Linked DNA regions of Crateriforma spongiae. The protein of the gene in region 2 binds, or shares a complex with, the protein of the main gene of each other region. Links are inferred from orthologs where the notes say so. Each region holds a gene or a part of one and is shown on either strand. Other genes may lie near its edges.

Region 1 (8,160 bases), on a different replicon or contig from region 2:
GACTTACGCCGAGTTTTGTCCGACGCTGAAAGACAAGCTGGGGGAAAAATCCAAGGTGCCCGACGGTGTGGGCAGCATCATGGAAATCATCATCAATGGTCGTGATCTGGACTCATTGAAAGACGCGACGCGTGCAGCGATTCATGCCGCCGCAGACACGGACGGATTGATACGCATCACCGCCGGCAACTATGGCGGACGTCTGGGCAAATCGTTGATCCATCTACACCAGTTGCTGGATTAAATCGTCGCCTTTCGCTCCGCCGAAAGATTGCGAAAAGAAACAGCCGCCTCCCAACCACTCCCACTCCTCCGTGCCTTGGTGCCTCCGTGAGAGCCATCTGCGCTGTTCTTGGGAGGTCTCTCACAGAGGCACGAAGACACAGTGGAGAAGATGAAGAGGGCGATAGGAATCGTGGTGAAAGTTAACGGATCAATCGCGTTGGTGGCCTGACTCGATCAGCCCCTTGTCCACTCCCACCCCACCCCACCGTGCCTTGGTGCCTTCGTGAGAGCCATCTGCCCAGTGCTTGGGAGGTCTCTCACAGAGGCACGAAGACACAGAGGAGAAGACGAAGAGTGCGATAGGAATCGTGGTGAAAGTCAACGGATCAATCGCGTTGGTGGCCTGACTCGAACAACCCCTCGGCCACTCCCACCCCGTCCGTGCCTTGGTGCCTTCGTGAGAGCCATCTGCCCAGTGCTTGGGAGGTCTCTCACAGAGGCACGAAGACACAGAGGAGAAGATGAAGAGGGCGATAGGAATCGTGGCGAAAGTTAGTGGATCAATCGCGTTGGTGGCCTGACTCGATCAGCCCCTTGTCCACTCCCACCCCTCCGTGCCTTGGTGCCTCCGTGAGATCCATCTGCCCAGTGCTTGGGAGGTCTCTCACAGAGGCACGAAGACACGGAGGAGAAGATGAAGAGTGCGATAGGAATCGTGGTGAAAGTCAACGGATCAATCGCGTCGATGGCCTGACTCGATCAGCGCCTTGACCACCCCCACCCCTCCGTGCCTTGGTGCCTTCGTGAGATCCATCTGCCCAGTGCTTGGGAGGTCTCTCACAGAGGCACAGACGCGAGGATGAAAGTAACTCTGGTGGTTGGCGGCCCGGTTCGAACAGTCGCCCGTTACGCACCGTTGGCGCAAAGAAACAGGCTTGGTCGCGACACCAAGCCTGAATCGTGTTCCCCGTTCAGGAACAATTGTCGTGTTGCCAAACGCTACGGCGTCGTCGCAGGCTGCTGGCCGGGTTGGACCGGCTGACCTTGTTGGCCCATCAACATCATCAGCATTGGCACCTGTTGTTGCCCGCCACCGTTGTAGGTGTAGCCTGCGTCCAAAGCACGATCGATCCGTTCCTTGGATTCCGTCAGGTGAGCCATCGTATAAGCGTCGATCTTTCCGGCACACTTGTCCATCGTCACCTTGATGCGATTGCTCAGGTTCCGAAGTTGCATGCGGGACAGGTTGCTGATCGGCATTTGTGCGGCCACGTCATCGCTGCTGTCCAGGATCAAATCGATCAAGCGTTGCAGGTGTTCGCGTTGCAAGTTGCGTCGCAGCGAACTGATCATCGGATTGCGATCGTTGCGATCCTCCGGGCATTCTTCGCCCAACTCGGTCCACACCGCATTGCTGATACGGTCCAGCAATTCTGGCAACGTCAACGCATCCTCCTCCGGCGGCAGACGCAATTCGTTGTCGTACACACGACGCAGCGTGGTCGGATTCATCAACATCGTCAACGCTGACGCTTGCATCCCAAGCACCCGGTCATGGATCGGCCAAGTCGCTTCGTCGGACAAAGCCGAACGGGATCCGCCGCCCAGCCATTTGTCCACGCCCATGCGTTCCAGCAGTTTGGGTTCCAGGCCAAAAGCTTCGTCACGGAACGTGGTTTCAATCACGTATTCCAGGGCTTCACGCTGGTCCTTGGCGGGCACCACTTGGACAGGCGGTCGGTCACCGGGGTCACCCTTCTTGTCGCGATTGACGAACGCACCGCCGATCCAGTTGGCCATCATGCTGACCGTTCGGGATTGCAATGACAGCGTCAATTCATAACCGCGTCGCGCCTTGGCCCAACTGTCGCCGTCTTTGACGAACGAATCCAGCAGACGGCCACGATACAGATTCACCAGCTTCATCTGTTCCTGACAATACGACAGCGGATCTTTGGCAAAGTCATATCGACGTGCATACGGATCCGGTCCGCTGGTGTCTTCGTCGGTTGCGTATTGCAGTTCCGGTTCGACGCAGCGTTTCAGGATTTCCGGCAGTTCCTTTTCTTCAAAGGTGTAACCGTACTCGATGGCCCAGAAATCATACGGACCAATGTCGATCATCGCGTAATCGCCCTGTGTTTCGCCGGCCTCGTAGCGATAGTTGATCGGAGCGTAATCCATCACCGAGCTTGCGAAGGTGCGTTTGCCTTTGACGTCTTTGCTGTTGATTTCGTCCAGCGTCAACATCGAACTGGCTTTGAAGTTGTGCCGCAGGCCCAGTGTGTGTCCGACCTCGTGGGCGACCAAGTCGGCCAGCAGCGGACCGACGAACCATTCAGGCATGCCGTCCAGCAATTCACCGGGATCCGCCTTTTTGGACCTCGCGTCGTCATCATCTTTTTTGGCGACCGCTTCGTCATCTTTGTCGGCTTCTTCGTCTTCGTCATCGGACGATTCGTCGTCGTCGTTCTCGTCGGCATCCTTGTCTTTATTGTCGTCCTGTTTCTTCTTGTCCGACTCGGCGGCTTCCTTTTCCTTCTTCTCTTTTTCCTTTTCGGCTTCTTCGTCCGCCATCAAGGTCAGCGCCCAGTCCATGCGGGCCAACGCCAGGTCCAGGCTGCGGCTGCTGGCGGCCATGCACAGACCGTTCTTTTGACTGATCTGGCCGTACAGCCCATCAAATTCATCGTCGCCCAACAGGCTGGGGTCGGCTTGTGCCATCTTGAACCCGGCCATCGGCTGTTGTGCTTGGCGTGCGTACTTGGCACGCAAGTGGTTGGCGTTTTCGGGAGCGGCCAAGCGGACACGCGGATCCCAATTCGGGTGACGTCCCAGCCATGCCAGCGTTTCCGCCGTCATGCCTTCCATCGCCAATTTGGGCATCAATTCGTGATAGTTGAAATTGAAGTGGCGGATCCAGCCGTCGGTCAGGATGATATCGGCGTCCAGGATTTCACCCGTTTCGGGATGCACGCGGCTCGGACCGATGGCCGTCCCGACGTCATTGTTCAGCCAACGGATGAAGTTGTATCGAACGTCCTCGGGGTCCTTTTCCATGTGGACCTTGCTTTCGGCGTCCTGATATTCGATCACGATCGCATCGACGATACCGACCTTTTCAAATGCCTTGTTCCAATAGTCGACGCCGGCTTTGATCCAGCGGCGATAACGCACCGGAGCGGTGTGTTCGACGTAAAAGCGGATCGGTTCTTTGGGCGGGCTAAGCTTCAGCTTGGGATCCCGCTTTTGCAGTCGCCAACGATTGATGAAGCGAATGACGGTTTCATCGTCCTCGTATTTGCCCAGGTCGGTGAACGACGTCGTGAAGTAACCCACACGTTCGTCGGCTTTGCGGGGACGAAAGCCCGACGATGCCGAGGGGACTTCGCTGAACGAATAGTGGATCGTTTGCAGACGGCTGTTGGCGCCGACAATCTCAAATGCGATCTCGACGTTCTCCGGAAAGACCTTCGCCTTTTCCAACGACTTGATCCGCGACCGTGACGATTGCCGAACCGACGATCCAAAGAACGTCGACGCGCTGCCGACCAACAGGTTGTCCAGATCGATCACCGGACCACCGCTGGGGCCGATCGCGACGATCGGAATGTCCAACAGGACTCGGTCGGTGAACAGTCGTTTGACCGACGACTTGGCTTCCGGTTCGCCCGACGCCTTGATGTCCAGGTTCGGGGCGATCAGTGCCAGCCGGTCATCGTAACGACGCCACTGGACGACCCATTCGCCGGCCTGTAGTCCCGCGTATCGATCCCCGCTGCTGACGGTCAATGCGATGAAGTAACGCTTGGTGCTGAAGTTCTTGGGCAGTTCGCCCAGCAGCTGAGCGTCTTTCTCCCGCTTCCACAAACGGAACAAGCCTTTGCTGGCCGTTTGATCGGAGACTTTGATTTCGGTGTAGTCTTCCGAAACCTTATCAAACGGGGGCAGGCTGGCGGCCGAGGCCGGTGCGGACATCAACATTCCGCAAATGGCGCTAGCGGCTACCCATCGGGCACGGTCCCACAATCGGGTCATGGCATTCACTCTGGCAAAGAAATTCTGTTCCGTCGGCTCGTCCATCGGACCGACGTTGGCGTGACGAAGGCGGGCAGGCCGGATCATCCGAAGATTCCAAAACTTCGACTCATTCCGATCGGTTTCGTCCGCCCAGGACGGGATCAACAAGAAACGGTAGCTCAGAAGAGCCGCCGCCACCGGCAAAACGGTTACTCCAGCGCGTCTTCGATTCTGACGCACGGCGGGGCCGGAATGTTTTGCCGTCTTTACCGTTTTATCCGATATTCTCCTTCCAACGCAAACAATGGCGGCCGGATCCGCTTTGGGATCGCCACGTCCGCAACCCCTTAAAGAAAAGTGGGGCGTTGATGCCGTCGCCCCCCCAACGAACGCGGGGCCGCGGCGAAAGCGAATTTCGCAGCGGCCCCGGTGAACGTTTGCTATTTCGGCGGATCAGCCGACTTTGATTTCGATCTTCCGCGGCTGGACTTCCGGACGCTTGGTCAGGGTCACACGCAGCACGCCGTGGACGTACTCGGCCTCGATCGATTCCGGATCGACCGATTCCGGCAGCGTGATGCTGCGGGTCAATTCGCCGAACCGGCGTTCTTGGTGCAGATACTTGCGGTCTTCCGCGTCGGTCCGCTTCGCCGTCACGGTCAACTTGCCGTCATCGACCGTCACATCCAAATCATCCGGTGCGATGCCGGGTAGGTCCAATTCGACGGTGAAGTTGCCATCGTCCTCCCAAACCGACGTTGGCGCGAACCAAGCTTGCGATCCGCTGACACGCAACGGAGCATCAAACAGACGGTCAAACAAATCATTCAAATCGCGTGACGCCGAAGCGAGCGAATCGGGGACCGCAAAGCCGGGGCGCCGAGTCATGCCATTGTTCATCGTGATTTTCTCCACACTTAAAAGCCAACACAAACCCTCTGACAAATCACCAGTCCCCACGCTCGGTCCGAACGCATGGATGCACCGGAGCAATCGCAACGCCGCGGCGATCACGTCGCCCGCGTCGAAAGCTTTTGCGGGGGACTGGTCAATTTGACAGTCAACCTTTTCGATTCCCGATAGATGCATCGAGCGTGCCAAATTTGGTTCCGATGGCGGTTCGGAACGACGCATCCCCGACCTATGGAGCACCGGGCGTCGAACGGCAGACGAGCGAAAGACGCCCAAAAAAACGGTATTTTCAGTGATAGGCTGTGCCTATGACTGGCTTCGTTATTTCGTATTGGACGAATGGAAAATCCTCGCGTAATTTTCTTTCATCCGACCGATGCCACTGAAAGGGCGGTCGGAGTTCTGTCCCCGTTTTTCCAAAGTACTGCTTACGAAAAGGAACCCAAAACCATGTCCAACGTTGTCTTCTTTCATGCCGGATGTCCCGTTTGTGTGGCCGCCGAACAGACCGTCGCCGATGCCTTGCGAGACGATGTCGAAAAGGTTCACCTGGGGATTCAGAAAAATCGCCTGAAGGAAGCCGAAGCGGCGGGCGTTCGGTCGGTGCCGGCATTGGTCATCGACGGCCAGCCGTTTCACATCAATCACGGCGCGGACCTGGCCGACCTAAAATAGAATCGCACCGTTCGTCCAAGACCCACCGAGGAAGACATCGTGACCGCAGCGACGGATACGGCATTTCGCATCGTTTCCATTCACGTCGGTCGTCCTCGGGCGATGGATGCGGGCGATGATCCCGGTAAACCCTGGACCTCCGGAATCATCAAAGATCGGGTCGACGGCCCGATCGGCGTGGGACGTGAAAACTTGGACGGGGACGGGCAAGCCGACTTGGTGCACCACGGCGGTGTCGACAAAGCTGTGCTGGCCTATCCGGCGGTCCACTTCCCATTTTGGAAACAAGAATTTCCCGACGTCCAATGGGGTGATGGAACGTTCGGTGAGAATCTGACGATCGCCGAGGCGGACGAAACTAGGGTTTGCATCGGAGACGTTTTCGAAATCGGCGACTGTGTGTTGCAAGTCAGCCAGCCGCGACAACCGTGCTGGAAACTGTCCCGGCGCTGGCGTTTGCCCAAACTGGCCGTGCGGGTCCAACAGACACGCCGGACCGGTTGGTACTTTCGCGTTCTGTCGACCGGAACCATTCGGCCCGGCCAAAGCATGCATTTGACGCGTCGTGATTATCCCGAATTCACCGTCGCATTTGCCAACGACGTGATGTTCGCCAAGCCGCGGGATGCGGCCTTGGATTTGCGTCTGGCCGCATGCGAGGCGTTGTCGGCGTCGTGGAAGAAGACATTGACCACCCGCAGCGGCGGCAGCGAATCGGACCACCAATCGTCGGTCGACGCGCGATTGCGTGGCGACCGCTGAACCGACGTCGATGGCAACCTTCGTTCAGACTTCGCGAAGCTTTTCGGGCAACTGATTCTGAATGAAGTCACGGATTTCGTCACGAACCCGACGATAGGCGTCCAGTGCTTCTTCCTCGGTCTTGGCTTCTTTGGCCAACTTGGGTGGGTCATCGAAGCCGACGTGAACCGTCTTTGCCTTGGTCAGAAACATCGGACAGTTTTCGTCGGCGTGCCCACACACGGTGATCACCAAGTCCAGCGGGACGTCTTTCACCGTGTCGGCCAACTTGGATGACTGGCTGCTGATGTCGACACCGGCTTCCTTCATCACCGCCATCGCGTTGGGGTTCATCCCGTGGGCTTCGATCCCGGCGGAGTACGGTTGAATGGAATCACCGTGAAAGTGTCGCGCCCAGCCTTCGGCCATCTGGCTGCGGCACGAATTTCCGGTGCACAAGAAAAGGACGTTCTTTCTGGTCATCGTTGTTTTCGGTTTCGGTGGTAAGAAAAGGAAAAGTGGTTGGACGAAGAAAACGCGATCAGGATCGCGATTGCAGTGGGGCGTGGTGACGCTGCCCAAGTTTTGAAAGGGCATCGACACCGGTGGGCGGTTCCAATTGCCAGGGAACCAAGGCCACCGAACCACCGGACAAGGCTTTCACTTCGTCGATATAGGCCTGCTCGTGCGACTGGCGGCGTTGCAACGCGGGATCGGTTGTTTCCAGCGGAGCGATGCTTTGGTTGATGACCCAAGCGGTCGGTTGGATTTCGGCGCGAATCAAGTCTTCCTGCAATTTGGCCGCTTCGTGAACCGGCGTCGCTTCGGGCAATGTCACGATCAGGACTTGGGTGAAGTCGGGATCCCGTAATCGCGGCAACAACTGCTGCACCGATTCGGGAACTTCACTTCCCTGGCGACTGACTTCGCGGTGATAGGCCATCGCCGAATCGAGCAATAAAATCGTGTGGCCGGTCGGTGCGGTGTCCAGGACAACGAAGCGATCGGTACCGGCGGCGACCGACTGTGCAAACGCACGGAAGACAGCAATTTCCTCCGTACAGGGTGACCGCAAGTCTTCTTCCAATAGAGCGCGGCCGTTTTCATCCAAGTCGTCGCCCGCGGTGGCCAAGACTTCGGCGCGATACGCTTCGACCTCCGCGGCCGGATCGATGCGATCAACGGTCAAGCGTTCCAGTGATTCGCTGGCCAACGTCGCTGCGACGTGCGCGGCCGGATCGGTGGTCGACAGGTGAACGTCAAAGCCACGACGTGCCAACGCGACGGCGACGGCGCTGGCGACAGTGGTCTTGCCGACGCCGCCTTTCCCCATTGCCAAAACCACGCCGCGTCCTTTGTCGGCGATACCGTCAATGAGATCGGACAAATCGCCGGGCAATTCAGTCGATGACAGCGACACTTCCAGTGGCGAACCAGCGTCTGCACCGGAGCCTTCGTGGTCCGCTCGTCCGACTTGCCGCAGTCGATCGATACCCATCACGCCCGACGGTGAAAGGGCGACGGACAACCGTGGAAGTTCGGCCAGGTTGGAGGGCATTTGCTCCAGTGCGTCATCGCCACGTTTCT
Region 2 (8,228 bases):
TCATCCAAGGAAGGTCATCGAACCATGCCAGGCCCGAATTCTGTTCCGCTGTTGGACGTCAACCGCGACAATCGCCCGTATCGTGAAGAATTCATGAGCGCCCTGGCCGGCGTCCTGGATTCCGGACGCTTTCTGTTCGGCCCCGATGTGGTCGAACTGGAATCGGAAGTCGCCAAATACAGCCAGGCCCAATTTGCCGTCGGTTGTGCCTCCGGCAGTGACGCGTTGCTGTTGTCCCTGATGGCTTTGAACATCGGCCCGGGCGACGAAGTGATCGTTCCCAGCTTTACCTTTTTCGCCTCGGTCAGCTGCATCACGCGACTGGGCGCCACGCCGGTCTTCATCGACATCGATCCGGACACCTACAACATGGATGTCGATCAGCTGGATTCGCTGATCGGGCCCAAGACGGCAGCCATCATTCCCGTGCACCTGTTCGGACAGTGTGCTCGCATCGACCGGATCTGTCAGGTCGCCGCCGAACATGACATCCCCGTGGTCGAAGACGCCGCCCAGTCGATCGGTGCGGCCTATCATTCGCGTCCCGCCGGCAGCTGGGGGACCGTGGGCTGTTTCAGCTTCTATCCGACCAAGAACTTGGGCGGCATGGGCGACGGCGGCATGCTGACGACCAATGACGAAGCGTTCGCGGATCGGCTGCGTTTGTTCGCCGGCCACGGCATGCGACCCCGCTATTATCACAAGGTGGTGGGCATCAACAGCCGCTTGGACACGTTCCAGGCTGCTGTTTTGCGGGTGAAGATGAATCACTTGCCCCAGGCCGTCGAAGGCCGTCGCACCAACGCCACGCGGTACCACCACTTGTTCCGCGAAGCTGGTTTGGTCGAAGACGGTCCGGTCACTTTGCCGGTGATCGATGAGAACGCTTTCTCGGTCTGGAACCAGTATTCGATCCGCATCGCCGACGGGCGACGCGACGAAGTCCGCCAGCACTTGGCCGACAACGGCGTGGGGTCGGAAATCTATTACCCGGTGCCGATGCACCAGCAAGAGTGCTTTGAAAATATCGGCTTCAAAGCCGGTGATTTGAGCGAGACCGAGCGGGCCAGCCGCGAGATCTTGAACCTGCCGATTTTCCCGTCGCTGACCGTAGAAGAACAAAACCGAGTCGTCGAAGTGATCGGTCAGTTTTATCAGTCGGCCGAAGCCAAGAAGGCCGCCTAAACGAACCGGGGCTGCGGTCGAACCGAATCGCCGTTTGGGCGGGCGGATTTGACTGCCCCGTTTGAAAGATCAACGAAAACAGGCCGCGTGCGATGATTCGCATGCGGCCTGTTGCGTTAATCAGATGCCAAAAGGCGTCCCCTTGGGATCAGGACGTTGCCGCCGAATCCAGGGCTTCTTGCAGAGCGGCCTTGGGGCGAACGCCGACAAAGCTCTCGCTGACTTCGCCGCCTTTGAAAACCAACAGCGTCGGGATGCTGTTGATGCCGAAACGCTGGGCGGCGCCGGGATTATCGTCGATGTTGATCTTGCCGATCTTGACCGACGGGTTTTCGCCGGCCAGTTCATCGATCATGGGAGCGATTTGACGGCAAGGGCCGCACCAGGGTGCCCAGAAGTCGACCAAGACGGGTTGGTCCGATTGCAGCACTTCGGAGTCGAAATTGTCGTCGGTGAATTCTTTGACAGCATCGGAAGCCATGACAGTGGTCTCTCGTTTTGTACGGATAGTTAAACGGGGAATCGGTCGGGATCGCGGGAATCGTTCACAAGGACTGATCGACGGTGATCCATCGGCGGGTGGGGCGTGTCGCATCCGGTCGGCGACGCCTTGCACAGACGGCCGAATTGTAGGATGGCGACACCCGCTGTCAATTTGCCGGTCCGACCGGAACGTCTGACAAGGTAAGCAAGTGCTGAGCCAATTCGTCCAGAATCATCGCTGTGGCACCCCAAACCTTGTGTTCGCCGTGTGCAAACGCCGGCGTGCGGAACTGCAAATGACCAACGCGATGTTCGCCCCGACGGACGGATCGTATTTCGGTGTGTCGTGACAGGTTTCCCGCGACGACCTGCCGCAGAAGTGTTTCCAGCGGCAAATCCAGTACCTCATCAACTTCGGCCGGGTCGGGGCACCAGGGGGTGGGATCTTTGTGTAACCACGCGACCCAGGGAGTGACCCGGTTGTCGCTGGCATAGACATATTGGCATGCCAGACGTCCGATCCACTGGCGGACCAAAGCGGGACGACCTAGTTCTTCGGCGAATTCCCGCAAGGCGGCTTCGCGGGTGTCTTCACCCGATTCCACCCGCCCCCCGGGAAAGCAAATTTGCCCGCCGTGATGCTTCAACAGACTGGGACGCCGCGTCAACAAGACACGCATGTGGCGGAGCGATGTGAGCGGTTGATGGGCATCCGGAACGACCAGGGCATCCGCCGCAGCTTTCTGCGACATCGATCCGCCGTGCAAACCTTCGGCACTCGACACACCATTGATACCAGACACATCTTCGTAGATACCCACCAGCACCGCGGCACGTCGTGCACGGACCGGTGCGGGGCCGCGGTGGCGACCATAGGCAAGTGGCACGGCCGCGATCGAACGATAGCGTCGCGACAGTTCGGGCGTTTCGCCGCGTTGCCGCAAGCGGTCGCTGAGTTGTTGCGGCCAAGTCGCCGGCAATTGCCACCGATCCGGTCGCCTAGTTGCCGGTATTTTCACGGTTGCTAAATCAACGTTTCCAACAATCGACGAAGCTTTCGCAATTCGACGCGATGATCCAAGTCTTCCTGGGGCGCCATGTGGATCGTCAAAGCACGATCGTATTTTTCACGTTCCAACTGGGTGACCAGTTTTCCGTAGTCGATTTCGCCCTGCCCCACGCTGACTTGGAATGCATCCGGGCGGGTGTCTCGGAGGTGCGTGTTGATGACAAACTTCAGGATCTTGTCCAGCGACTTGCCTTTGGCCGGACCGGCAATGTAGACGCTGGGGTCCAGGGTGATGCCCAGGCCATCGACGTTGTTGCAAAGCACCATCAAGGTGTCGGGGTCTTCGCTGAGGCAGCCCAATTGGCTGCGGACCGCGACACGTACGCCCTCGGTTTCCGCGATGCTGACCAGCCGCTGAAGGTGTTCGACTTCTTCATTGAAAGGCGTGCCCAGTTCCGCCGACGGCACGGTCAAATTGACGACCTTGGTGGCCTTGGCGATCCGGCACAGATCGTGGAAGTCGTCGTAGTGCTGGTCACCTGTGCTGTCCAATTCGATGCTGTAACCGGAGATGTCCAGCCGGTGGGTGTACCGAAGCAATTGGATTCCGCGGTCCGGATCAGCCAGGATTTCGCTGGGGCGAGTGTGCGCGCCGGACTCGTGGATGGCGATCTCGATCGCGCTAAAATCCAGGTCCTGGAGCGTCTCGATGCTGGTTTGCAGGTCATCAGCCGGCCAACATTCCGTCGAAGCAGCGACAAACAATTCAGGCGTCCTTTCAGCAACAAATCAATCGGTTTTGCGTAACCGGCGCAGTCTACTGCGCCGGCGTCGATCGCTAAACCCTGATTGCCAAACAGGTTCGCCGGTCGCGGTGCCGGTCGCGCCGGACTGTGGTCTGACAACGTAGGTGACCGATCCGGTAAGCTGCCCGCATGACGTCTGTAAATGATCCCCAGTCCAACGGCGACCCAACCTCGGCTGACGTGCGATCGGCCGGGGGACCCGTGCATCTGGAACGGCTTTGCGTGGACGTGGCCGGTCGCCGGTTGCTGGATGACGCTCGGTTGGATCTGGAGCCGGGGAAACTGCTGGTCGTGGTCGGTGGCAGTGGTGCCGGAAAGTCGGTGTTGCTGCGGATTCTGGCCGGCTTGTTGCCGCGTGACGGTTCCGTCGTGCGTTGGTCAGCCGACATTGCGGCTGACATCGCGGAGCATCAAGACATCGATTCCGGATCGAAGGGGCCGGCCCGCCTGGGCGCCGCACTGTCGCCTTTGCGTCGGCGCGTGGGCGTGGTGTTTCAACAGTTTGCGTTGTTCGATGAACTGTCGCCGACCGCCAATGTCCAGTTTGCGATGGACCATCGGGGCGATCGGCATCGACCGCCTGAACAGGATGCGGCCGGTTGGTTGGCGGAATTGGGGGTCCCGGCGGAGGTTCCCGTTGCCGGACTTAGCGGTGGGCAGAAACAGCGACTGGCCATCGCGCGGACGTTGGCCTCCGATCCTGAAGTGATCCTGTACGACGAACCGACATCAGGACTGGATGCGGCCAGCGGTGCGAAGGTGGCTTCGTTGATTCGCCAGACTCAGCAGATTCATCACCGGACCAGCGTGGTCGTTACGCATGATTATCAGACGCTGATTCCGATCGCGGACGAAGTCGTTTTCTTGGACAACCGGCGAAAGCAGCTGGTTTCCGTCCCACGCGATCAGTGGTCGCAGATTCGCCAGTGGATGCATCCTGTGGCAGCCGACCCGGCGACGGCAACAGCGCCGGAACAAGCAGCGGTCAAACGTGGGTGGTCGATGGGACGCCGTTTGATCGAACAGCTAGACGCATTTCTGTTGGCCAGCTCCGATGCATTGATCAGTGCGCTGCGATTGCCCGTCGATGTGTTGCCAATTTTCCCACGATGGAAATGGGCGGGACGATTCTTCATGCATTACTTGCGATTGGTGGGCGGCCCGTCGGCGTGCGTGTACTTGGCCATTGCCGGTTTAATCGCCGGGTTCACGACGACCTATTTCACGTTTCGCTTTCTGCCGTTTCGACTGTACACGCAACCGTTGTTGATCGACGAATTGTTGGCGTCGATCGGGTTTGCGTTGTATCGAATTTTGGTGCCCGTGTTGGCGACGATCCTGGTGGCGGCTCGCTGTGGTGCCGCGGTCGCAGCCGACGTGGGCGTCAAACGATACGGCGGCCAGGTCGACGCGATGCGGACGCTGGGTGTTCGGCCGCAGGCCTATTTGTTGGTTCCAATTTTGGTGGCCTTTCTGGTGGCCACACCCGTGTTGGAGTGGATCGCGTTTTTTGCCGCGCGGTTGATCAGCATGGTGACGTTCACCGCCACTCATTCCGACATCCCGTCCTACTTTTGGGACCAGCATTTCTTTCGAAATCTTCGCGGGCAAGACGCTATTTGGCCGAAGGGGGCGAGTTGGGTTTTCGGAAAGAACGCCGCGTGCGGTGTGGGCACCGCGGTGATCAGCTACTATCAAGGCCTGCGATCCAAGCAGTCCGCCGCTGACGTCAGCGATGCGATCACTGCGACCGTGCTTTGGACGACCTTGTGGGTTTTGGTCGTCCACTTTGCCGTTGCGTTGATGGAGTTTTGACCGTCGACGCGCCGCCGCCTTGCGCTCGCATGCGAACCCCATGTTCTGAATTCGGATTCTCAACCGGCTCAACCACGAAACGAATCGAGATGGATAAGAAAGCCAAGAAACGACTGGAAGTCATCAAGAAAAAGCTGAGCGCACTGCGCCCGAGATTGGCCGGTTCGAAGCAGCAGGCTGATGATCCAGAAGAAACCAAAGCGTTGGAAGAAGAGATCGCGGCGCTGGAGGCTGAGGCAGAAAAGCTGCGGGCGTCTTGACGTTGTGAGCTCGCCCGTCCGCGTCTGTGGATGCCTACAAAACCAAAACAGGCAACCTTGGGGGCAAGGTCGCCTGCTACAAGTTTTGTGTTTCGCCGTCTCAGGGTAAGCTCACCCGCATGGCTTCAGCCGATGGCTGATCTTACCCGTACGTTTGTTTGCTGGTGCGTTTGCCCGATGCGTTCGCCGGCTAACCGCGGAAAAGCGATCCCGTGTCGGCTTCGATATGCATCACGCTGGGTTGTGCCGTCCGTGTGTTCCAGTAATCGGGAGCCCAGCGACCTGCTTCGATCAGCATGGCGACGACGGCAATCAGCATGAAGACGGTGCTCAGGATCAGCATCACCGTGTAAACGTTCGGTGGCTGTTTCCGTGGCGGCTCATTCGTAGGTAGTGTCGACACGGTCGCCCTCTTGGATGGTTCGGTTGCTGTAGTCAGACAAGATTTCGGCGACGGCACGGTCCGGTTCGGTGTAGCCGACACGCAGGCGGGTGACGAACGATCCGTTTCGTGTCACGTCAAGCAGGTGTCCCTGACGCAGGCCGTCGTCGCTGCCGATGCTGACTTCGACTTGTTTGCGAGGCCGGTTGACGACCAAGACCACACCGTTTCGTTCCGGCGGGGCGCCGTCCAGCGGTGCGTTGACGTCAATGCCCTTGGCTTCGACCACTTCCTGCAAACGAGTGACTTGGGTGCGAAGCTGGTCGTTGCGTTGCTTTTGGTTTTGGACGGTGCCTCGGGCGCGGTTCAGCAAGTCGGTCAGCTCGAGCGATTTAGCGAACAGGGTGTCGCGGTCCTCGCGTTCCTTGACCAGAGCGGCCCGCAGTCGAGTGATTTCTTCGGTCTTGGCTTCCAAGTCGGCCGCACGCGAGCGGTCCAGTTGAGTCAGTTCCGTATTGGCCGCACGCAAGGCTTCCACGTCGGCCGCACTTTGGACCAATTCCTGTTGCAGTTGGTTCAGCTGAGTCTGCAAGGCGGCCAGAGCGGTGCGACGGGCGGCACGTTCGCGGTCCAAAGCCGCTTGGGTTCGCTGAGCCGAATCGCGAAGTTGGTCGTTGGTGGTTTCAACGGTTTCGATTTGCTGTTTCAAGCCGCCAGGGCCCAGCACGACGTCGCGCCAGTTGCGGTGTGATGCGTTGACGGCAAGCCCGACGACCATGAACACAATGCTCAAGGCAAACACGGCGAACGTCAGCGCCTTCCCGAGAAGATTCATGAGGAATGGGTTCCGAGCAAAGAATTGGCGGTGGGGGCAGAAAAGACTGATCGGCGGCCCGCCACGCAATTGCTGCGGGGGCCGTGCATCCACAGGGAGTATAATTACGGCGAAATTTTCGTGTCAACGAATTCAACCCGAAAAGCCAAGCTTGCCTAGCTTGAAACGGTCGCGGGCCGTTTTTGCCGAACAGACCAGTTGTCGCGGCATCTATCCCCCGGCCGGTGCAGCAGTCTTAATAGTCTTAATAGGGGCCACCCATTAAATTTACGAAGCACGTTCATGCTGCTCTGCCATTGTGAGGCGTTTTTCGGTAGGGGGGCTAAGGAGCTGCGGGTGGCGTCGGGGGAGCGGTTGGCTGGAGGGGATGGGCGACCGGGACGCCGGACTTTTCGCGCTAATAGCATAATAAGGGCCACCCATTAATTGAACGAAGCATAGTCATGCTGTGGCTGCCATTGCGTGGCGTTTTTCGGTAGTGGGGCTGAAAGAGGCTGCGGGCGGCGTCGCGGAAGCAGTTGGCTGGAGGGGATGCTCGACCGGGACGCCGGATTTTTCGCACCTACAGTAAAGGGATGAGCCGGTGCGGCGGTTTAGAAGCGGATCGGTTGCGCAGTCTCACCTTTCGCTGCCTACATGGAGAGCGGAATCCGAGTGCGCTAGCTGCTCCGCGGAGAGCGGGCGTCGCCGTGCCGCTAGTCGGAACAGAGCCCCAGTGGGTTATCCGGGGCGCACAACCAGTGCTGTCCGCACCGCACTGCTTCGCGTGCGAGACTTTCCGGCGTCCCCGCCGCACGCTTGAAGACGCGGCCAAAGCGGCGAACCACATCACACCAACCCCGAGTGTCGACTCCGATGCGTGACAGAATCGGAGCCAAGTGTTTTGGAATCGCTCCCGGCTTATCTGACCGAAGTTGCCGACCGGTCCAGTCGAGCAACTCCAAGTATCGAACCAGTGAAATCCCTAAGAAACCTTTCGAACTTGCCCGCCGTCCCGAATTCTCAATACAGGGGCCGACCGGATCTTTCGCCTCGTTGATCTCCACCGGGCTCATCCATCCACTGTGTCGGCGGCGGCGACTTCGCTCCCACTCGTGCATGCTTGGCCGCAATCGACTCGGTTGCCGGGGCAGGTCATCGATGCGGTCTTTCGCTCCGGTGTAAGGGCTCGTTTCGGGTGTTTCGGCAATCGCTGCACGCACCGGATTCAAATCCACATAGGCCGCACAAGCCAGCAGGCTCGCTTCGTCCAGCAGACTTTGCAGCCGGTACCGCCCCTCCCAAAACCGGCCCGTGCATTCATCTTCGCGGTTGGCGCGTCTGGCGATGAACTCGGCAATGCACCGCATCCACCAACTGACATCGGACAGTCGTCTTCGACGTTCGGCCAAGACTTCCGTTTGATTCACCAGCGCCGCGATGTCCGCCTCCGTCGGCGGTTCGGCTGAACCAT

Evidence for each region.
Region 1: the proteins of trxA (region 2) and HFP54_RS17605 are in contact, whole or in part, in an NMR structure (PDB 2IPA), measured with the Bacillus subtilis proteins. The link is inferred for Crateriforma spongiae from one-to-one orthologs.

What each region holds. Positions count from the first base shown.
Region 1 is NZ_JAAXMS010000006.1:288,635-296,794, forward strand. The notes cover bases 5,338-8,138. They hold HFP54_RS17605 (arsenate reductase ArsC), read right to left. Parts: upstream 7,057-8,138; coding sequence 6,619-7,056; downstream 5,338-6,618. Other genes in these bases: HFP54_RS17595 (thioredoxin family protein), read left to right, coding at 5,608-5,832; HFP54_RS17600 (MOSC domain-containing protein), read left to right, coding at 5,872-6,594; arsA (arsenical pump-driving ATPase), read right to left, coding at 7,115-8,138. Outside these bases: fhcD (formylmethanofuran--tetrahydromethanopterin N-formyltransferase), read left to right, coding at 1-244; HFP54_RS17585 (zinc-dependent metalloprotease), read right to left, coding at 1,225-4,203; HFP54_RS17590 (Hsp20/alpha crystallin family protein), read right to left, coding at 4,699-5,133; more of arsA, read right to left, coding at 8,139-8,160. UniProt on the Bacillus subtilis protein: Catalyzes the reduction of arsenate [As(V)] to arsenite [As(III)]. In vitro, can dephosphorylate para-nitrophenyl phosphate (pNPP).
Region 2 is NZ_JAAXMS010000003.1:554,759-562,986, forward strand. What follows is about bases 1-2,869. They hold trxA (thioredoxin), read right to left. Parts: upstream 1,667-2,869; coding sequence 1,334-1,666; downstream 1-1,333. Other genes in these bases: HFP54_RS10190 (DegT/DnrJ/EryC1/StrS family aminotransferase), read left to right, coding at 25-1,185; HFP54_RS26165 (NUDIX hydrolase), read right to left, coding at 1,836-2,687; HFP54_RS10205 (sugar phosphate isomerase/epimerase family protein), read right to left, coding at 2,693-2,869. Also shown: more of HFP54_RS10205, read right to left, coding at 2,870-3,442; HFP54_RS10210 (ABC transporter permease), read left to right, coding at 3,613-5,298; HFP54_RS10215 (hypothetical protein), read left to right, coding at 5,388-5,558; HFP54_RS10220 (hypothetical protein), read right to left, coding at 5,749-5,961; HFP54_RS10225 (hypothetical protein), read right to left, coding at 5,939-6,775; HFP54_RS10230 (hypothetical protein), read right to left, coding at 7,471-8,228. UniProt on the Bacillus subtilis protein: Participates in various redox reactions through the reversible oxidation of its active center dithiol to a disulfide and catalyzes dithiol-disulfide exchange reactions.